DNA from 2 places in the Volucribacter amazonae genome. Region 1 is predicted to be linked to the other one. Evidence: riboswitches for the same ligand, from Rfam matches in the RefSeq annotation. Region 1 holds a riboswitch; the other holds the start of a gene.

Region 1 (5,678 bases):
GTTACATTGTCACTTTTCTTGATAACTATATAAGAAAATAGTCAAACTCTTAACTATGGCTTTGGGCGGAATTTTGTTATAATTCGCCCCATTTTATTAACCCTTATTTAAGCAACAGCATGAAATTTATTATTAAACTTTTTCCTGAAATTATGATTAAAAGCGATTCGGTACGCAAACGCTTTATCAAAATTTTAACCAGTAATATTCGTAATGTATTAACCCGCTTTGATGATCAAGTTGCGGTGGTTCGCCATTGGGATTATATTGAAGTGCGGTCAAAAAATAATGAAAATTTTGATTTATTAATTGAGCAATTACAACGTATTCCGGGTATTCATCATTTTTTAGCCGTAGAGGAAAAACCCTTTTCTTCTTTACATGATATTTTTGAACAAACCTTAGCTGAAGTCGGCGAGCAATTAGTAAATAAAACCTTTTGTGTGCGAGTAAGACGCAAGGGCAAGCATAGTTTTAATTCCTTAGAAGCTGAACGCTATATTGGTGGTGGATTAAATCAACATATTCCCTCAGCGAAAGTGAAATTAACTCGTCCCGATATTACCGTACGCATTGATATTGAACATGAACATATGATGTTGATCAAAGCACGTTATGCAGGTATCGGCGGCTATCCTATTGGTACACAAGAAGATGTACTATCGTTAATTTCTGGTGGTTTTGACTCTGGCGTATCAAGCTATATGTTGATGCGACGTGGTTGTCGTGTTCATTATTGTTTTTTTAATTTAGGCGGTGCAACCCATGAAATTGGGGTTAAACAAATGGCTTATCATCTTTGGCAACGTTATAGCCAATCCCATAAAGTCCGTTTTATTGCCATTAATTTTGAGCCTGTGGTTGGCGAAATTTTGGAGAAAATTGATAATGGGCAAATGGGTGTGGTATTAAAACGTATGATGGTACGAGCGGCAAGCCTAGTGGCAGAACGTTTTGCCATTCAAGCCTTAGTTACTGGTGAAGCATTAGGGCAGGTATCTAGCCAAACGTTAACCAATTTACGCTTAATTGATGAAGCGGCAGGTTGTTTAGTGTTACGTCCATTAATCTCCCACGACAAAGAGCAAATTATTGCGTTAGCTAAGCAAATTGAAACCGAAGATATTGCGAAATCTATGCCAGAGTTTTGTGGTGTTATTTCCAAAAATCCAACGGTAAAAGCGGTTAAAAGCAAAATTGAACAAGAAGAACAACATTTTGATATGAATATCTTACAAAGTGCGGTGGAAAATGCCAAAATTTTAGATATTCGCCAAATTGCCGAGCAAACCGCTCAATCGGTTACCGAAGTAGAAACTGTTGCTGTATTAGCTAAGGACGATATTATTATTGATATTCGTAGCCCAGAGGAAGTTGAAGAAAAACCTTTGGCATTGAATATCAGTAATCCGATTATTACTTTACCGTTTTATAAATTATCAAGCCAATTTGCCACACTTGAGCAAGATAAAACCTATCTTTTGTATTGTGAAAGAGGGGTAATGAGCAAGCTACAGGCTCTATATTTACAAGATGCAGGTTTTAATAATGTTAAGGTTTTTCGCCAAGATTAAAAATCGTTTTGTTTAAACCTTTCTAATAGTTCAGCAATAGCTTGACATAATAAATGCCGATCATGTCGATATGGCACATCATCGGCATTTAATTTTCTTGTAAGCCATTGTGGTTGCTGTTCGGCATCTATGCGCTGTTCCTTTTGTTCGGTGCTAGTAATCACGCCATCAATAATGTTTTGCCCTACATTGTGATTAATCCAATTAATCCGTTGTGCCAAAGACAATTTAGCCGCTGGGCTATGCTCAACCCCTAAATTATCAATAAAAATTTTCGGACATTGTGCTTGGCGTAAACATTGTTGCACTTCTTTGAGTAACAAAGGGGGCATAATACTGGTAAAAAAACTGCCCGGCCCAATAAGAATAAGTTCTGCTTGTTGTAAAGCGGTAATCGCTTCTGGTGTAGCTGAAACAAGGGGAGTAAGAGCCAATGATTGAGGCAATTCCTCAAGATTATCAATATTTACTTCGCCTAATATTTGTTGCCCTGAAGATAATTGTGCAACAAGATGAACAGGCGTTTCTGACATAGGAATAATAAAGGATTTTACCTTTAATAAATCACGAATCAAATTTACGCCCTCTAAAGGACGAATTTGCATATTTTCTAATGCGGTTAGCATTAAATTACCTAAATTATGCCCAGCAAGTTCGCCTGTGCCACTAAAACGGTATTCAAAAAGGGTAGAAGCGGTACTTGGCTCAGTAATAATTTGATTTAAACAATTACGCAAATCACCCCACGCAATGCCACCATAATCATCACGAATTCGCCCCGTAGAACCACCATTATCTGTGGTCGTAACAATGCCTGTTAATTTTTCTTGCATAAAATTTAAGGCTGATAACATACGCCCTAAACCATGGCCACCACCAATGGCGACAATATGTTTTAGGTTGGTTAATGGGATAGTGTTCTGTTGCAATAACATAATTTATCTCAAATCAATTATTTGCCGAGAAAGATAGCATTTTTTGACGAAGAGATAAATAAGCGATATTTGAAACGACTATAATAACGAAGCATGTTTTTAAAATAGACGATTACATACCCTTTGTATACTTACTTATATAACTAATTTACCTTCTATCCTTAATAATAGTTACCTCAATAAGGTTATTTTTTCCTTGCCGATTGTACATTTATTTCTTTCTATTTTAGAATGATCAAAAATTTATTTGATAACTCCGAGCTTGTTGACCTAAACTGTTTAGATAGCATGGTTTACCAAGCCGACAAATTTTTGTCCAAGGATAAGATTGGAAACGATTTATCCTCTCGTATTTAGAAAGGTGTCTTGATGCAACGCATTCCTATTAAGTCGTTGGGAGCTAACCGTTTGGTTGATGCTTTCCAGCGAGAATATTATTATCTTCGTTTGTCTATTACCGATGTTTGTAATTTTCGTTGTAAACTATTGTTTACCTAATGGTTATCAACCAGAAAAAAATAAACCGCATTTTTTAACGCAAGAGGAAATTATTCGTGTGGCAAAAGCCTTTGTTGTCATGGGAACAGAAAAAATCCGCATTACAGGTGGTGAGCCTACTTTACGCAAAGATTTTTTATCCATTGTTGAGCAAATTAAGGTGATCGATGGCATAAAAAATATTGCCTTGACAACCAATGGCTATCGTATGGCAAACGAGGTGGATAATTGGAAAAGAGCAGGTATTACGTCAATTAATGTGAGCTTGGATAGTTTTAGATCCTAAAATGTTTCATATCATTACAGGCGAAAATAAGTTTTATCAAGTAATGCGAGGGATTGAACGGGCTTAGAAATTGGTTATCGCCAAGTTAAGGTTAATGCAGTATTGATGAAACAACTCAATGAGCGTGAATTTGAGCAATTTTTAGCTTGGATTAAAGATAAACCTATTCAAATGCGGTTTATTGAATTGATGCAAACAGGGGATATGGATCATTTTTTTTTCCAACAATATCATTTATCAGGACAATTATTGGAAAAAAAAATTATTGCAACAAGGCTGGAAATTGCGTTTGAAAGGGCGAAGTGATGGGCCTGCTAAAGTGTTTATCATCAAGATTATCAGGGCGAAGTGGGATTGATTATGCCCTACGAGAAAAATTTTTGTGCCAGTTGTAATCGTTTAAGAGTTTCTGCTCGAGGTAAATTGCACCTTTGTTTATTCGGCGAAGAGGGGATTGAACTAAGAGATTTATTACAATCTGATCTCCAACAATCTCAATTACAGGCACGCTTATTTTCTGCCTTACAACATAAACGGCAGCATCATTATTTACATATGGGCGATACTGGCGTACGTGCTAATTTATCAACCATTGGCGGTTAATTCATAAAGGAATATAAAATGACAGAATTTACCCATATTAATGCCCAAGGCGAAGCGAATATGGTTGATGTTTCGTTGAAACAAGATACTGTACGAGAAGCTCGAGCAGAGGCTTAGTGACAATGTCACAAATACATTAACGATGATTTTAAACGGACAACACCATAAGGGCGATGTATTCGCTACGGCGCGCATTGCAGGCATACAGGCGGCAAAAAAAACTTGGGAATTGATCCCATTATGCCACCCATTATTATTAAGCAAGGTAGAAATCAATATTTGCCCCTTGCTGAGAGTAATCAGGTACGGATAGAAAGCTATTGCAAATTGACAGGTAAAACTGGCGTTGAAATGGAAGCCTTAACGGCAGCAAGCGTGGCAGCTTTAACCATTTATGATATGTGTAAAGCAGTACAAAAAGATATTGTTATTGAACAGATTCGCTTGTTAGAAAAGTGCGGTGGAAAATCAGGTTATTTTGTGTACCACAAGAAACAATAAATGAGATAACAAAATGATAAAAATATTATTTTTTGGACAAATTAGAGAATTAGTCAATACCGATGAATTAATGCTTGAGGCTAAAATTTGAGCATATTCAACAATTATTAGATTATTTAGTACAAAAAGGCGACAAATGGCAATTAGCCTTACAACAAGGAAAAGTGCTTGTAGCAGTTAATCAAACATTATCTTCGTTAGATAGCCCAATTCAAGCAGGTGATGAAATTGCCTTTTTCCCACCTGTTACGGGGGATAATATGGATAATATTAAAATTCAGGTCAGTCCATTGTCCTTTGATCAAAATGAGGAATATCAGTGGCTTGCTCAATCTCAATCTGCTGGGGCTGTGGTTATTTTTGTAGGGAAAGTACGAGATCTTAATTTAGGAGATCAGGTGTCGCAATTATATTTAGAGCATTATCCTGCAATGACAGAAAAAGTATTAAAAGAAATCGCGGAACAAGCTCAACAACGTTGGGATATTCAAGCTATCAGCATTATTCATCGAGTAGGGCAATTAAAAGCAGGCGATGAAATTGTTTTGGTAGGGGTAAGTTCCGCACATCGTAAAGAGGCTTATCAAGCTAATGAATTTATTATGGATTATCTAAAAACCAAAGCCCCTTTTTGGAAAAAAGAAACAACCTGTTCAGGCGAACGCTGGGTGGAGGCTAAGCAAACTGACGATCAGGCAATGGAAAGGTGGTTTAAGTAATAATCATAGGGGAGTAGAATACCCCCATTTGGGGGTATATATATTTTATTTATTTGGCTGACTTACGTTTTTTAGCCCGATATAATTTAAAAATCACATAAAGAGCAACAATGGCAATAATATATAAATACCAACTTGACCTCGCTTATTTGTTGCTCAATCCAATCTAAATTGGCTGCTCCATGATAACCAAGGTAAACCCAAATCGGCACAGAAATAATCGCAGCAAAAAAATCAATTAAAACAAAACGCGTATAGCTTATACGGCGAGTAATGCCTGAAATCATATAGATAGGAGCGCGTAATCCGGGTAAAAAGCGAGCAATAAATAAAACTCGGTTACCATATTTATCAAATTTCTCACGCACTAACGCAAACGTTGCACATTAATAAAACGGCGAACAATTCTTACTCTCAATATTTTTGGCACCATAAATGCGTCCAAGCCAATACATAATACTATCGCCGAAGAGAACGCCAAACATACTTACAACGAGCATAATGTGAGGATTAGCATAACCAAGCCCTGCGATAATTCCCCCTGAAACAAGGTAATATCTTC
Region 2 (5,678 bases), 2.6 Mb from region 1:
AACCTGAAAGTATCTTGGATTTATTTTATTATCTTACCCAACATCATAAAGCGGATATTCACTCTGAAACCTTGCGTGAATTAGTTATTGCTCTCGGTCAGCTTAATTCGCCCCTTTGCCAATATGCAAAAGCAAGGGAAAAATTTATCCAACTTTTAGCTCAACCTCAAGCCATCAGTCGTGCCTTTTTTCCTATGCACCAATATGGGGTATTAACCGCTTATTTACCGCAATGGCAACCTATTGTGGGCTTAATGCAATTTGATTTATTTCATACTTATACCGTTGATGAGCATACTTTGCGTGTTATGCTCAAACTAGAAAGTTTTTTACAACAAGAAAATCAGAAATTACACCCACTTTGTACCCAATTATTTCCCCAATTAGCCGATCGCCGCCTATTATATTTAGCAGGATTATTTCATGATATTGCCAAAGGGCGAGGTGGTGATCATGCGGAGCTTGGGGCAAAAGAAATGCAGGATTTTGCCATTCTACATGGTTTTAATGCCACCCAAACCGAATTAATGTGTTGGTTAGTACAACAACATTTATTTATGTCCATTACTGCACAACGGCGTGATATTCATGATCCCGAAGTGGTATTAGCTTTTGCTGATAAAGTTAAAGATCAACAGCATTTGGATTATTTAGTTTGTTTAACCGTAGCGGATATTTGTGCTACCAATGGTACCTTATGGAATGATTGGAAACGAACCTTATTATTTACCCTATACCAATATTGTTCACAACAATTTGATCAAGGAATGCAACATCGGTTGGATTATCAGCAACAAATTGCTCAAAATCGTCAGCAAGCCCTTATTTTATTAAAGGCATTACCTGAGCAATCCATTCAAGCCCTGTGGCAACAATGTCCTGATGAATATTTTTTACGCAATACGCCGAAACAAATTGCTTGGCATAGTCAGTTACTGTATGAAAATCAAGATAATCTTGTGGTTAAGGTAAGCAATAAATTTGCCAAAGGGGGAACAGAAATCTTTATCTATTGTGCGGATCAGCCTAGCTTATTTCATAAGGTTGTTAGCATTATTGGCACAAAAAATTTGAGTATTCACGATGCACAAATTATTACCAGACAAGATGGTTATGTGATGGACAGTTTTATTGTGTCAGAGCTTGATGGCAGTTTAGTACGCAATGAGCGGCGACGAGCATTAGAAAAAGCCTTATACCAAGGATTAACCACACCAGCTAAAGCCTTGCTAAATCAACGGCGAAATTATAAATTGCAACATTTTCAAGTGCCAACTCAAATACGTTTTTTAAATATACATCGTTCGGATCATACCGAAATGGAGCTTTTTGCCTTAGATAAAGCGGGATTATTGAGCAAAATTAGCCAAGTTTTTGTGGAGCAACAGCTCAATTTACTCAATGCTAAAATCACCACCATTGGCGAGAAAGCCGAAGACTTTTTTATTTTAGTCAATGCGGAGGGAAAAGCCCTCTGTGCCACGCAACGGCAACAGCTAGAACAACGATTAGTGCATACTTTAGCAAATGACTAAGCTTATTGTTGTTACATTGTCACTTTTCTTGATAACTATATAAGAAAATAGTCAAACTCTTAACTATGGCTTTGGGCGGAATTTTGTTATAATTCGCCCCATTTTATTAACCCTTATTTAAGCAACAGCATGAAATTTATTATTAAACTTTTTCCTGAAATTATGATTAAAAGCGATTCGGTACGCAAACGCTTTATCAAAATTTTAACCAGTAATATTCGTAATGTATTAACCCGCTTTGATGATCAAGTTGCGGTGGTTCGCCATTGGGATTATATTGAAGTGCGGTCAAAAAATAATGAAAATTTTGATTTATTAATTGAGCAATTACAACGTATTCCGGGTATTCATCATTTTTTAGCCGTAGAGGAAAAACCCTTTTCTTCTTTACATGATATTTTTGAACAAACCTTAGCTGAAGTCGGCGAGCAATTAGTAAATAAAACCTTTTGTGTGCGAGTAAGACGCAAGGGCAAGCATAGTTTTAATTCCTTAGAAGCTGAACGCTATATTGGTGGTGGATTAAATCAACATATTCCCTCAGCGAAAGTGAAATTAACTCGTCCCGATATTACCGTACGCATTGATATTGAACATGAACATATGATGTTGATCAAAGCACGTTATGCAGGTATCGGCGGCTATCCTATTGGTACACAAGAAGATGTACTATCGTTAATTTCTGGTGGTTTTGACTCTGGCGTATCAAGCTATATGTTGATGCGACGTGGTTGTCGTGTTCATTATTGTTTTTTTAATTTAGGCGGTGCAACCCATGAAATTGGGGTTAAACAAATGGCTTATCATCTTTGGCAACGTTATAGCCAATCCCATAAAGTCCGTTTTATTGCCATTAATTTTGAGCCTGTGGTTGGCGAAATTTTGGAGAAAATTGATAATGGGCAAATGGGTGTGGTATTAAAACGTATGATGGTACGAGCGGCAAGCCTAGTGGCAGAACGTTTTGCCATTCAAGCCTTAGTTACTGGTGAAGCATTAGGGCAGGTATCTAGCCAAACGTTAACCAATTTACGCTTAATTGATGAAGCGGCAGGTTGTTTAGTGTTACGTCCATTAATCTCCCACGACAAAGAGCAAATTATTGCGTTAGCTAAGCAAATTGAAACCGAAGATATTGCGAAATCTATGCCAGAGTTTTGTGGTGTTATTTCCAAAAATCCAACGGTAAAAGCGGTTAAAAGCAAAATTGAACAAGAAGAACAACATTTTGATATGAATATCTTACAAAGTGCGGTGGAAAATGCCAAAATTTTAGATATTCGCCAAATTGCCGAGCAAACCGCTCAATCGGTTACCGAAGTAGAAACTGTTGCTGTATTAGCTAAGGACGATATTATTATTGATATTCGTAGCCCAGAGGAAGTTGAAGAAAAACCTTTGGCATTGAATATCAGTAATCCGATTATTACTTTACCGTTTTATAAATTATCAAGCCAATTTGCCACACTTGAGCAAGATAAAACCTATCTTTTGTATTGTGAAAGAGGGGTAATGAGCAAGCTACAGGCTCTATATTTACAAGATGCAGGTTTTAATAATGTTAAGGTTTTTCGCCAAGATTAAAAATCGTTTTGTTTAAACCTTTCTAATAGTTCAGCAATAGCTTGACATAATAAATGCCGATCATGTCGATATGGCACATCATCGGCATTTAATTTTCTTGTAAGCCATTGTGGTTGCTGTTCGGCATCTATGCGCTGTTCCTTTTGTTCGGTGCTAGTAATCACGCCATCAATAATGTTTTGCCCTACATTGTGATTAATCCAATTAATCCGTTGTGCCAAAGACAATTTAGCCGCTGGGCTATGCTCAACCCCTAAATTATCAATAAAAATTTTCGGACATTGTGCTTGGCGTAAACATTGTTGCACTTCTTTGAGTAACAAAGGGGGCATAATACTGGTAAAAAAACTGCCCGGCCCAATAAGAATAAGTTCTGCTTGTTGTAAAGCGGTAATCGCTTCTGGTGTAGCTGAAACAAGGGGAGTAAGAGCCAATGATTGAGGCAATTCCTCAAGATTATCAATATTTACTTCGCCTAATATTTGTTGCCCTGAAGATAATTGTGCAACAAGATGAACAGGCGTTTCTGACATAGGAATAATAAAGGATTTTACCTTTAATAAATCACGAATCAAATTTACGCCCTCTAAAGGACGAATTTGCATATTTTCTAATGCGGTTAGCATTAAATTACCTAAATTATGCCCAGCAAGTTCGCCTGTGCCACTAAAACGGTATTCAAAAAGGGTAGAAGCGGTACTTGGCTCAGTAATAATTTGATTTAAACAATTACGCAAATCACCCCACGCAATGCCACCATAATCATCACGAATTCGCCCCGTAGAACCACCATTATCTGTGGTCGTAACAATGCCTGTTAATTTTTCTTGCATAAAATTTAAGGCTGATAACATACGCCCTAAACCATGGCCACCACCAATGGCGACAATATGTTTTAGGTTGGTTAATGGGATAGTGTTCTGTTGCAATAACATAATTTATCTCAAATCAATTATTTGCCGAGAAAGATAGCATTTTTTGACGAAGAGATAAATAAGCGATATTTGAAACGACTATAATAACGAAGCATGTTTTTAAAATAGAACGATTACATACCCTTTGTATACTTACTTATATAACTAATTTACCTTCTATCCTTATAATAGTTACCTCAATAAGGTTATTTTTTCCTTGCCGATTGTACATTTATTTCTTTCTATTTTAGAATGATCAAAATTTATTTGCATAACTCCGAGCTTGTTGACCTAAACTGTTTAGATAGCATGGTTTACAAGCCGACAAATTTTTGTCCAAGGATAAGATTGGAAACGATTTATCCTCTCGTATTTAGAAAGGTGTCTTGATGCAACGCATTCCTATTAAGTCGTTGGGAGCTAACCGTTTGGTTGATGCTTTCCAGCGAGAATATTATTATCTTCGTTTGTCTATTACCGATGTTTGTAATTTTCGTTGTAACTATTGTTTACCTAATGGTTATCAACCAGAAAAAAATAAACCGCATTTTTTAACGCAAGAGGAAATTATTCGTGTGGCAAAAGCCTTTGTTGTCATGGGAACAGAAAAAATCCGCATTACAGGTGGTGAGCCTACTTTACGCAAAGATTTTTTATCCATTGTTGAGCAAATTAAGGTGATCGATGGCATAAAAAATATTGCCTTGACAACCAATGGCTATCGTATGGCAAACGAGGTGGATAATTGGAAAAGAGCAGGTATTACGTCAATTAATGTGAGCTTGGATAGTTTAGATCCTAAAATGTTTCATATCATTACAGGCGAAAATAAGTTTTATCAAGTAATGCGAGGGATTGAACGGGCTTTAGAAATTGGTTATCGCCAAGTTAAGGTTAATGCAGTATTGATGAAACAACTCAATGAGCGTGAATTTGAGCAATTTTTAGCTTGGATTAAAGATAAACCTATTCAAATGCGGTTTATTGAATTGATGCAAACAGGGGATATGGATCATTTTTTCCAACAATATCATTTATCAGGACAATTATTGGAAAAAAAATTATTGCAACAAGGCTGGAAATTGCGTTTGAAAGGGCGAAGTGATGGGCCTGCTAAAGTGTTTTATCATCAAGATTATCAGGGCGAAGTGGGATTGATTATGCCCTACGAGAAAAATTTTTGTGCCAGTTGTAATCGTTTAAGAGTTTCTGCTCGAGGTAAATTGCACCTTTGTTTATTCGGCGAAGAGGGGATTGAACTAAGAGATTTATTACAATCTGATCTCCAACAATCTCAATTACAGGCACGCTTATTTTCTGCCTTACAACATAAACGGCAGCATCATTATTTACATATGGGCGATACTGGCGTACGTGCTAATTTATCAACCATTGGCGGTTAATTCATAAAGGAATATAAAATGACAGAATTTACCCATATTAATGCCCAAGGCGAAGCGAATATGGTTGATGTTTCGTTGAAACAAGATACTGTACGAGAAGCTCGAGCAGAGGCTTTAGTGACAATGTCACAAAATACATTAACGATGATTTTAAACGGACAACACCATAAGGGCGATGTATTCGCTACGGCGCGCATTGCAGGCATACAGGCGGCAAAAAAAACTTGGGAATTGATCCCATT

The links. A riboswitch is a leader RNA that binds a small molecule or an ion and turns the genes downstream of it on or off. The one in region 1 is predicted to bind molybdenum cofactor.
Region 2: it holds a riboswitch for molybdenum cofactor, as region 1 does, so the genes downstream of both, moaA (GTP 3',8-cyclase MoaA) here and moaA (GTP 3',8-cyclase MoaA) in region 1, are expected to answer to the same signal.

The regions. Positions count from the first base shown of each region.
Region 1 is NZ_LWID01000001.1:3,773-9,450, reverse strand. It holds gene thiI (tRNA uracil 4-sulfurtransferase ThiI) at 120-1,574, shown strand; gene A6A20_RS00060 (gluconeogenesis factor YvcK family protein) at 1,571-2,509, opposite strand; molybdenum cofactor riboswitch at 2,752-2,889, shown strand; partial or broken gene moaA (GTP 3',8-cyclase MoaA) at 2,879-3,896, shown strand; partial or broken gene moaC (cyclic pyranopterin monophosphate synthase MoaC) at 3,915-4,397, shown strand; partial or broken gene moaD (molybdopterin synthase sulfur carrier subunit) at 4,411-4,651, shown strand; gene moaE (molybdopterin synthase catalytic subunit MoaE) at 4,658-5,116, shown strand; partial or broken gene A6A20_RS00030 (DedA family protein) at 5,166-5,678, opposite strand, start outside.
Region 2 is NZ_LWID01000001.1:2,572,650-2,578,327, reverse strand. It holds gene glnD (bifunctional uridylyltransferase/uridylyl-removing protein GlnD) at 1-1,535, shown strand, start outside; gene thiI (tRNA uracil 4-sulfurtransferase ThiI) at 1,665-3,119, shown strand; gene A6A20_RS12305 (gluconeogenesis factor YvcK family protein) at 3,116-4,054, opposite strand; molybdenum cofactor riboswitch at 4,297-4,433, shown strand; gene moaA (GTP 3',8-cyclase MoaA) at 4,423-5,436, shown strand; gene moaC (cyclic pyranopterin monophosphate synthase MoaC) at 5,455-5,678, shown strand, end outside.